2 regions of the Caproicibacter fermentans genome follow, and region 1 is predicted to be linked to the other one. Evidence: riboswitches for the same ligand, from Rfam matches in the RefSeq annotation. Region 1 holds a riboswitch; the other holds the start of a gene.
What was found. A riboswitch is a leader RNA that binds a small molecule or an ion and turns the genes downstream of it on or off. The one in region 1 is predicted to bind thiamine pyrophosphate.

Region 1 (4,213 bases):
CAATTTATTTCTGACGCTCATTTTGTCCTCCCAAAATACCGTTGACTTTATCGACCTTGGTATTCATCATGTCTGTAAAACCGGGACGTATATCGGCTTTCAGAACAACTTCCGTGCGGATACCTTTGCCGGCAAGCACGAAGGTTGCGTCTTTTACAACCTTCATCACTTCATCCCACTCGCCTTCGATCTCTGTAAACATGGACGTCGTATGATTCGGTAAGCCTGACTCACGAATTACTTTCACGACTTCGGCTACTTCGGGCGCGAGCTCGTCACCTATGCCGCAGGGCGCGATTGCGACTGCAATCAGTGCATTCATAGATTAAACCTCCTCAATTTCAAACGGGTTGTTGGCAATTTCCACTGCGGTTGCTTTATACAGTTCGTCGAGGAACCGAGTCTGAAAACTTCCGGGACCGTCCACTTCATTTTCAGCACGGCTCCCCGCTAAATTGTACACGGAGGAAGCAGTAAGCGCTGCAATAAACGGTGAGGCGGCCGTTGCATAGACCGCGACGACTCCACCCAGGGAACAGCCCGACCCGGTGATTTTTTCCATAAAGTGCGACCCTCCCTGAGAGAAGGCTATGACGGAACCGTCGGTGATCAAATCCGTCTTGCCCGATACGGCCACAGCTCCGCCTGTCCACCCGGCCAGCGCGACAGCCGCCGCCCTTGCGGCAATTACCGAATCCGTAGAATCGACACCGCGGACATGGGATTCCTCCGAACTGCCGTCCAATCCCCACAAACCGGCCAATGCGATAATTTCCGAAGCGTTCCCTCTGATCACGCTGGGCTTATACTCTTTATATTGTCTGAGCAGTTCCGTCCTAAGCAAGCCGAAACCGGCCGCGACCGGGTCCAGAACCCATGGCTTACTCAGATCGTGCAGGACTTTGGCTGTGCGGGGTAAAGTCTGCTCATAAACCGGCAAAAGGGTACCGACGTTTATGTAGGTAGCTGCGCCGGCTTTCGCCAGAGATTCACCCTCATCGGGCAGGTAGACCATAGCGGCTGAGCCGCCGACTGCAAGCTGAGCATTGGCTACAAAATTGATCGTCACAGAATTGGTGATTGATCCTGCCATAGGATTCGTCCGCTTTACGGTTTCCACCGCCTGAATCATCCGGTTTTGAATGTTCTCCTTACTGATCATTTCCTATTCTTCCTTCCGCTGGTATTACCCAGATCAAGTTTTATGGTATAATCTCAGCCCTGCGGTCAACCCGCAATTCAGTCTGTTACCCACAGACAGGCACCCATTTATTCTTTTTTTTTCTTTTACTTTTTCTCTGCGGAGTTCAGTTCCGCATCCAGCCCGTCCAGCATCCGGTTCATAGTGAGCAGTGCGCACATTTTTCCGCTATGGAACAGCTGTGCTGATCCTCCGGCGGAACGCTTTTGTAATATGCCTTTGTTTTTTCCCCATCGAGGAAAAGCCGGAATGTTTCCTCCCAACCAAGCTTTCGGCGGGCTTCACTCAAGCGGTAGCCGGCTTCGCGGGCACCTTTCAAGCCTTTGGCGATGTCGGCCGGCGTACGCCGCGATCGCACCCATTTTCGTGATCTTCTCAACGGCATGCTTCTCACTTACCTTTCTGAATAAACAAGGATGCCTGCTGAGTTCAGCAAGCATCCTTATATCACGTCGATTTGCTTCCCTACGTCAGTATTGACTAACAGGTTCAAAGGGTCAGATTTTACCTTCTCAACTCGTGCGGACAGCATCCGTTTGAGTCCCCCCGCAACGTATTCGGTTTTATAGAATAAAAAAGTGCCCTCCTTCTGTAAGAAAAGCACTTATTCATTGTTCCGTATAATGAATTGCTTCCCTACGCCAGTGTTAACTGACAGGTTCAAAGGGTCAGGTTTTAACCTTCTCAACTCATAAGAGTTCCCCCGCAACATATTTTGTTTTCTTTATCCTATCACTTATTGGCTGCCATGTCAATTCCGCTAAACATTAATCTATATAGATAAACCGATTCGTAAATGAAAAACAACATAAGGCATTACAGAAAAGAAAAGGACATATTACAAGAAGAGCTGGCGAAGATGCGCAATGTTTCAAGACAAACGATCAACGCCATTGAAAATAATAAATATGGCCCCACGCTTTCGATAGCGTTCAACTTTCAATTTGGCAAGAGTATTGCAAGTATTCCATAATAAAGTCCTTCTCATGGTTCAACTGTTCACAACGGACCTGACTTTCATGATTTTTTCAGTATTAAGGTGACCAATTGAAATTCAATGCCATTTTAAGCAGTCCGTCTCTCTTGGAAACGGACTGCTTTTGTATATCACATTCCAACTACGCACCAGTCAATCGGGCCTTATTACATTATCTTTCCAATGCGGGTCTTGCGCTAATCTAAAGCAAGAGACTAGAACAGACCAGAATATCGAGCGCTTACATTAGGCGCGCTGCGATACATAGGAACGGGAAATGCCAAGCCTTTGCGCGACCTCCCTCTGAGTCAGCGGATCGATGCCGTCCAGGCCGTACCGCAATCTGATAATGGTTCTTTCACGGGGAGTGAGAACATTGTCTATGTATTTTTTCAGCTGTTCGGATTTCATCTTATAGTCCAGGTTGTCAATGATATTGTCCTCCGTTGCCATAATATCGATCAGCGTCAAGGTGTTGCCGTCTTTGTCCGTGTCGATCGGCTCGTTGATGGAAATATCCTGCGCGCTTTTTTTGGAGGAACGAAAATACATCAGCACTTCATTTTCAATACATCTTGCGGCATAGCTGGAAAGACGAATGCCCTTGGAACTGTCGAATGTGTTGACTGCCTTGATCAGCCCGATCGTGCCGATGGAAATCAGATCGTCCTGTTCGCTGGAACTGGAGTAATACTTTTTGATGATGTGGGCAACCAGCCGTAGGTTGTGTTCGATCAGCTTCGCTTTTGCTTTTTGATCCCCTTTCTTCATTTTTTCCAGGCAATCCTTTTCTTCCTGCGCTGTTAACGGACGGGGAAAAGAACCGGAGCCGGTAACGTGAAGCACCAGAAAAAGGAAGCCGGATAGTGCAAGCCCCAAAAATGCGCCAAACATGGTATTCGCCCCCTTGGAATCGTGTACAGACAGTATATGCGGGACGGCCCCGGATTGTTGCAAGTCCGTTTTGATCTTTCAGGAAACAGCTGCCGCCCGTTCTTTATTTGCCGGACTAACGGCGGAGCCGATTTTCCGAAACCTTATTTTTTTATCTAGTTGTAAGTTTTGCCGGAATCAGATACAATAAAAGATACTTAAAGGAGGGCAATTCACTTGGAAGAAACTAGACAGAATAAAATGGGCGCCATGCCCGTTTTTCCCTTGATCATTTCAATGTCCGTTCCGGCAATCCTGTCCATGATGGTTCAAGCATTATACAACATAGTCGACAGTTATTTTGTCGCGCAGATCAGCGAAAATGCGCTGACTGCCGTATCGCTGGTTTTTCCAGTTCAGACGCTCCTGATCGCGCTTGCGGTGGGCACCGGAGTCGGACTGAATTCGCTGATTGCGCGCCGGCTGGGGGAAAACCGCAGAGAAGAGGCGGACCGGGCTGCAACGCACGGCCTGCTGCTTGGATTCGCGAACGGTCTGCTTTTTCTGTTTGTCGGCCTGTTTTTATCCGAACCGTTTCTCCGCGCTTTTACTTCAGACCCCGAAATTGTCAGCATGGGGTCCGTATACATGAATATTGTCTGCGTATATTCTTTTGGGGCCTGTATTGAAATCAATATTGAAAAAATTCTGCAGGCGACCGGCAATATGGTGTTTCCAATGCTTTTTCAGCTGGTTGGCGCCGTCGGCAATATGCTGCTGGATCCGGTTTTTATTTTCGGACTGTTCGGCGTGCCCGCATACGGCGTGAAGGGAGCGGCGATTGCGACCGTGATTGCGCAGATTCTTTCGATGTGCGTCGGACTGCTGGTGCTTTTTTTCCGGGAGCATGAAGTCAGAATTGAATTCAGGGGGTTTCATGTCAGCTGGAACGTCATCCGGAATATTTACGCGGTCGGGCTGCCTGCTATTGTGATGCAGTCCACCGGCTCTGCGATGGTGGTCGGTATGAATGCAATCCTGATCGGATTTACCGAGACTGCGGTTGCGGTTTTTGGTGCATATTTTAAGCTGCAGTCGTTTGTTTTTATGCCGGTTTTCGGTTTGAATCAGGGGCTGATGCCCGTGATGGGGTATAACTACGG
Region 2 (4,213 bases), 1.4 Mb from region 1:
CAGAAAATGCGGGAAAACGCTTTGCCCCGCCGAAATGGCTTTCAGCTCTTTCGCGGAATACTGCATGGGGTGCAAAAATTCACTTCCGCGAATTTGCTGGTCGTAAGCGTAAGGATAAAACGAGGGAGCGACAAAAGCGAAAAGAATCGCGATAATAATCACAACGAAAGCAGCCATTGCCACCTTATTATGTGTCAGCCTGCGCCAAGCATCCTTCCAAAATGTCGTGCTCTCTCTCATAATAATCAGTTGCTGTTTTTCCTCATCCGCCGCAGGAAGAAAATCCTCCGCGTTCAAATGAAGGGAAAACGGGTTTTTAAAAGCTTCCATTTCCATGTCCTCCCTTTACTGAAGTGTAATGCGCGGATCAATCAGCTTGTAACTAAGATCGACCACTAAGTTCATCAGGACAATGAGGACGGCAAGGAAAATGGTCGTGCTCATTACCAACGGATAATCGCGGGCAGTGATGCACTGAATAAATTCACGCCCAAGTCCGGGAATATTAAATACGGTTTCCACGACGAAACTGCCTGTTACTGTATAAGCGATCATTGGGCCGAGGTAGGTAATAACCGGAAGCACTGCGTTGCGCAGGGCATGCTTGAACAGCAGAAGGGACTTTCCGACGCCCTTTGATTTTGCCGTACGGATATAGTCCTGATCCAGAGCGTCCAGCATGCCGGAACGCATCAGCCTTGTAATATATGACATCGGATAAAACGCAAGGGTGGCACACGGCATGATAAAGGCCGTGACAGAATGCAGGCCCATGGTCGGCAGCCAGCGAAGCTTTACCCCGAAAACCAGCATTAGAAAAGCAGCCATGACAAAACTTGGAACCGCGATTCCAAGCGTTGAGACTACCATAAGCAGCCGATCCCAGAACCTGCCTCTGTTAAGCGCCGAAACAGAGCCCATAAAGACCCCCAAGATGACCGCGACCAAAATGGAAATGCCGCCGAGCTTGGCGGAAATTGGAAAAGCTGTAAAGATAATATCATCTGCGGAACGGCCCTTTTGTTTTAACGAGTCGCCTAAATCGCCCGTAATCAGTTTTCCCATGTAATTCAGATACTGCTGGGGAAGAGGCTTGTCAAGTCCGTATTTTACATTCAGCGCCTTTACGGTTTCCGGCGGAATGTTCTTTTCACTCAGAAATGGCCCGCCAGGTATCAAATTCATTAAAGTAAATGTGATAATAGATATGAAAAAAATTGTCAGTAAGGCATAACCGATTCGTTTAATGGCATATGCTCCCAAAATATATCCCCCTTTTTTCCTTTTATTTATTAGAAACGGCAGGTACATTCTTCGCTGAATGTGCCCGCCGCTTTAATAAATCTTCATGGCTAGAATATTACGGTAATTAATAAATATTCATTGCTAGAATTTTTATAAAAACGCACCGAAAATGCCCAATGCGTGAATTTTCCGAGCATTTCGAATGCATGATGTGCATTATGTAACGGCAAACCGTTCCAAATGTATGAGAACTGGCCTATCGAGTCGCAATAGGCAAGGCATCAAATTTTAACTTCAATACTTAATGTATGGAATTGCTTGGCTGCTGAAAACCCATACTGTTGTCCTCTTTTTTGAGAGGGTATCCTTCTCCCGGTCTCTTGACCACTCCCCATGTTTCATTAAGTAATTTGTTTCTTTGAAGCTTACCGGATTTGCATCATGAAAGATTAAAAATGCCTAATGCTAAAAGTATTTATGAATTTAAATAAAAGTATAGTTTAACATCCTTTGATTGTCAAGGACGAATTTAAGCCAAAAACCGTCTTCATTTTGTCCCATTCTGAATAATTCCAGCAAGAATGAAATAATATTCACTAACCGATGGAAGATTTAAACAGTTATTTTTGAAACCGCTAAAATTCTTTTTTTCTGTAAATAGTAAAGGCTGTGCCTTTGCAAATAAATGGACGCTTATTTGCGCTTAACTTCAGAAAAAGCTGCATATGACAAAATATGCCAAAAAATCTGAATATAACAATAAGTATTTATTGAATTTGCAATGCATAAACTTTAATAAAAATTAAATTGACAGAAAACTTGGAAAAAGATATAATAAATTGAAAACGGGGGGAACTCACTCTGAGTTGAGAAGGTAAAACCTGACCCTTTGAACCTGTCGGTTAACACCGGAGTAGGGAACGTGAAATTGTTTGATCGGCGTTCGCCTCTTTTGGCGGGCGCCTTTTTAATTGAATATCGCGGGGGGACTCATATAGAGTTGAGAAGGTAAAACCTGACCCTTTGAACCTGTCAGTTAACGCTGTTGTAGGGAGCAAAGAGAAAATAACCCGCCGGTTTCGGTGGGCTATTTTTGTTTGACGGAAACCCGTTTTTGAATCCAAAACCCCAAATTTAAGATACGATTAAGAAAAGGAGGAAACCAAATGAAAAATCTTCTGACGATAGCGGGCTCCGATTGCAGCGGCGGAGCCGGAATTCAGGCGGATCTGAAAACCTTTGCCGCGCACGGCACGTTTGGCATGAGCGTGATTGTGTCCATCGTCGCGGAAAATACGGAGCGTGTGATTTCGATCTGCGACATGGCACCGTCCACGGTTGCAGACCAGATTGACGCAGTATTTGAGGATATTGCGGTTGACGGCGTAAAAATCGGGATGCTTTCCGGCACGGAGCTGATGCGTATTGTTGCGCGGAAGCTGAAGCAATACCGGCCTCGCGGGGGTGGTCGTCGACCCCGTGATGCTGGCAAAAGGAGGCTGTGCCCTGATGCAGCCGGAGGCGCTCCGGACCCTGAAAGAGGAGATCCTTCCTCTGGCCTGCGTTTTGACGCCGAACATACCGGAAGCGGAGGCCATTACCGGAAGGAATATCATTACGCCGGAGGATCGCCGTGCTGCCGCAAAGCTGATGTTCCAAATGGGCGCGGAAAATATCCTGCTGAAGGGGGGGCATCTTTCCGGTGAAGCGGAGGACCTGCTGTTTGACGGCGGCCGGTTTTACACCTTTACACACAAAAGGATCGAAACAAAAAACACGCACGGCACGGGATGCACGCTGTCCTCCGCCATTGCGGCTAATCTGGCGCTGGGCCTAAGCGTACCGGAAGCGGTCCGCGAGGCGAAGGAATATGTGACCGGGGCGATCGAGCATGCGCTGCCGATCGGAAAAGGCCACGGACCGACCAATCATTTTTACTTCATGAAAGGGATCAGAGGATGAAAAATTACAAAACACAGATGGAAGCAGCTAAAAAAGGAATTATAACGGAAGAATTAAAAAGGGTCGCCGAAAAAGAGAGGATGGAACCGGAAAAGCTTCTGACAAAGGTCGCTTCGGGACGCGCCGTGATTCCGGCGAATATCGGCCATATGGCGCTTTCCCCGGAAGGAGTCGGGGAGGGGCTTTCCACAAAAATCAACGTGAACCTCGGGGTATCGGGCGACTGCAAAAATTACGCAGTTGAATTGCAAAAAGCGGAGCTTGCGGCCCGGTTCGGCGCTCAGGCGATCATGGACTTGAGCAATTACGGAAAGACCCGGGAATTCCGCCGGAAGCTGATTGCAGAGTCCCCGGCGATGATCGGCACGGTTCCCGTTTACGACGCGGTCGGATATCTTGAAAAGGACCTGCTGGAAATCACCGCTCAGGATTTTTTGAAAGTGGTTGAGGCTCACGCAAAGGAGGGTGTGGATTTCATGACGATCCATGCCGGCATCAACAGGCGGGCGGTTGAATCGTTCCGCAGGCAGGGGCGAAAAATGAATATTGTTTCCCGGGGCGGTTCGCTGCTTTTCGCGTGGATGGAAATGACGGGAAATGAAAATCCGTTTTTTGAATATTACGACGAGGTCCTTGACATCCTGCGCGAATACGATGTGACGATCTCACTCGGCGACGCGTTAAGGCCGGGCTGCCTGGATGACAGCACCGACGCCGGGCAGATCGCTGAGCTGATTGAAATCGGCCATTTGACCGAGCGCGCCTGGAAAAAGGACGTGCAGGTGTTGGTGGAAGGTCCGGGCCACATGGCAATGAACGAGATCGCCGCCAACATGGCGCTGGAAAAACGCCTGTGCCACGGTGCGCCGTTTTATGTCCTGGGGCCGTTGGTAACGGATATCGCGCCCGGCTACGACCACATTACGGCGGCGATCGGGGGGGCGATCGCCGCCTGCGCGGGTGCTGATTTTCTCTGTTATGTAACTCCGGCGGAACACCTGCGCCT

Region 2: it holds a riboswitch for thiamine pyrophosphate, as region 1 does, so the genes downstream of both, thiD (bifunctional hydroxymethylpyrimidine kinase/phosphomethylpyrimidine kinase) here and HCR03_RS08205 (phosphomethylpyrimidine synthase ThiC) in region 1, are expected to answer to the same signal.

What each region holds. Positions count from the first base shown of each region.
Region 1 is NZ_CP060286.1:1,664,683-1,668,895, reverse strand. Features, by position in the region: gene HCR03_RS08220 (thiamine phosphate synthase) at 1-21, opposite strand, end outside; gene HCR03_RS08215 (thiamine-binding protein) at 5-322, opposite strand; gene thiM (hydroxyethylthiazole kinase) at 326-1,162, opposite strand; gene HCR03_RS08205 (phosphomethylpyrimidine synthase ThiC) at 1,341-1,586, opposite strand; TPP riboswitch at 1,817-1,916, opposite strand; gene HCR03_RS08200 (helix-turn-helix transcriptional regulator) at 1,998-2,174, shown strand; gene sigK (RNA polymerase sporulation sigma factor SigK) at 2,424-3,071, opposite strand; gene HCR03_RS08190 (MATE family efflux transporter) at 3,288-4,213, shown strand, end outside.
Region 2 is NZ_CP060286.1:266,741-270,953, forward strand. Features, by position in the region: gene HCR03_RS01335 (ABC transporter permease) at 1-330, opposite strand, end outside; gene HCR03_RS01340 (ABC transporter permease) at 346-1,263, opposite strand; TPP riboswitch at 2,084-2,183, shown strand; partial or broken gene thiD (bifunctional hydroxymethylpyrimidine kinase/phosphomethylpyrimidine kinase) at 2,412-3,207, shown strand; gene thiC (phosphomethylpyrimidine synthase ThiC) at 3,204-4,213, shown strand, end outside.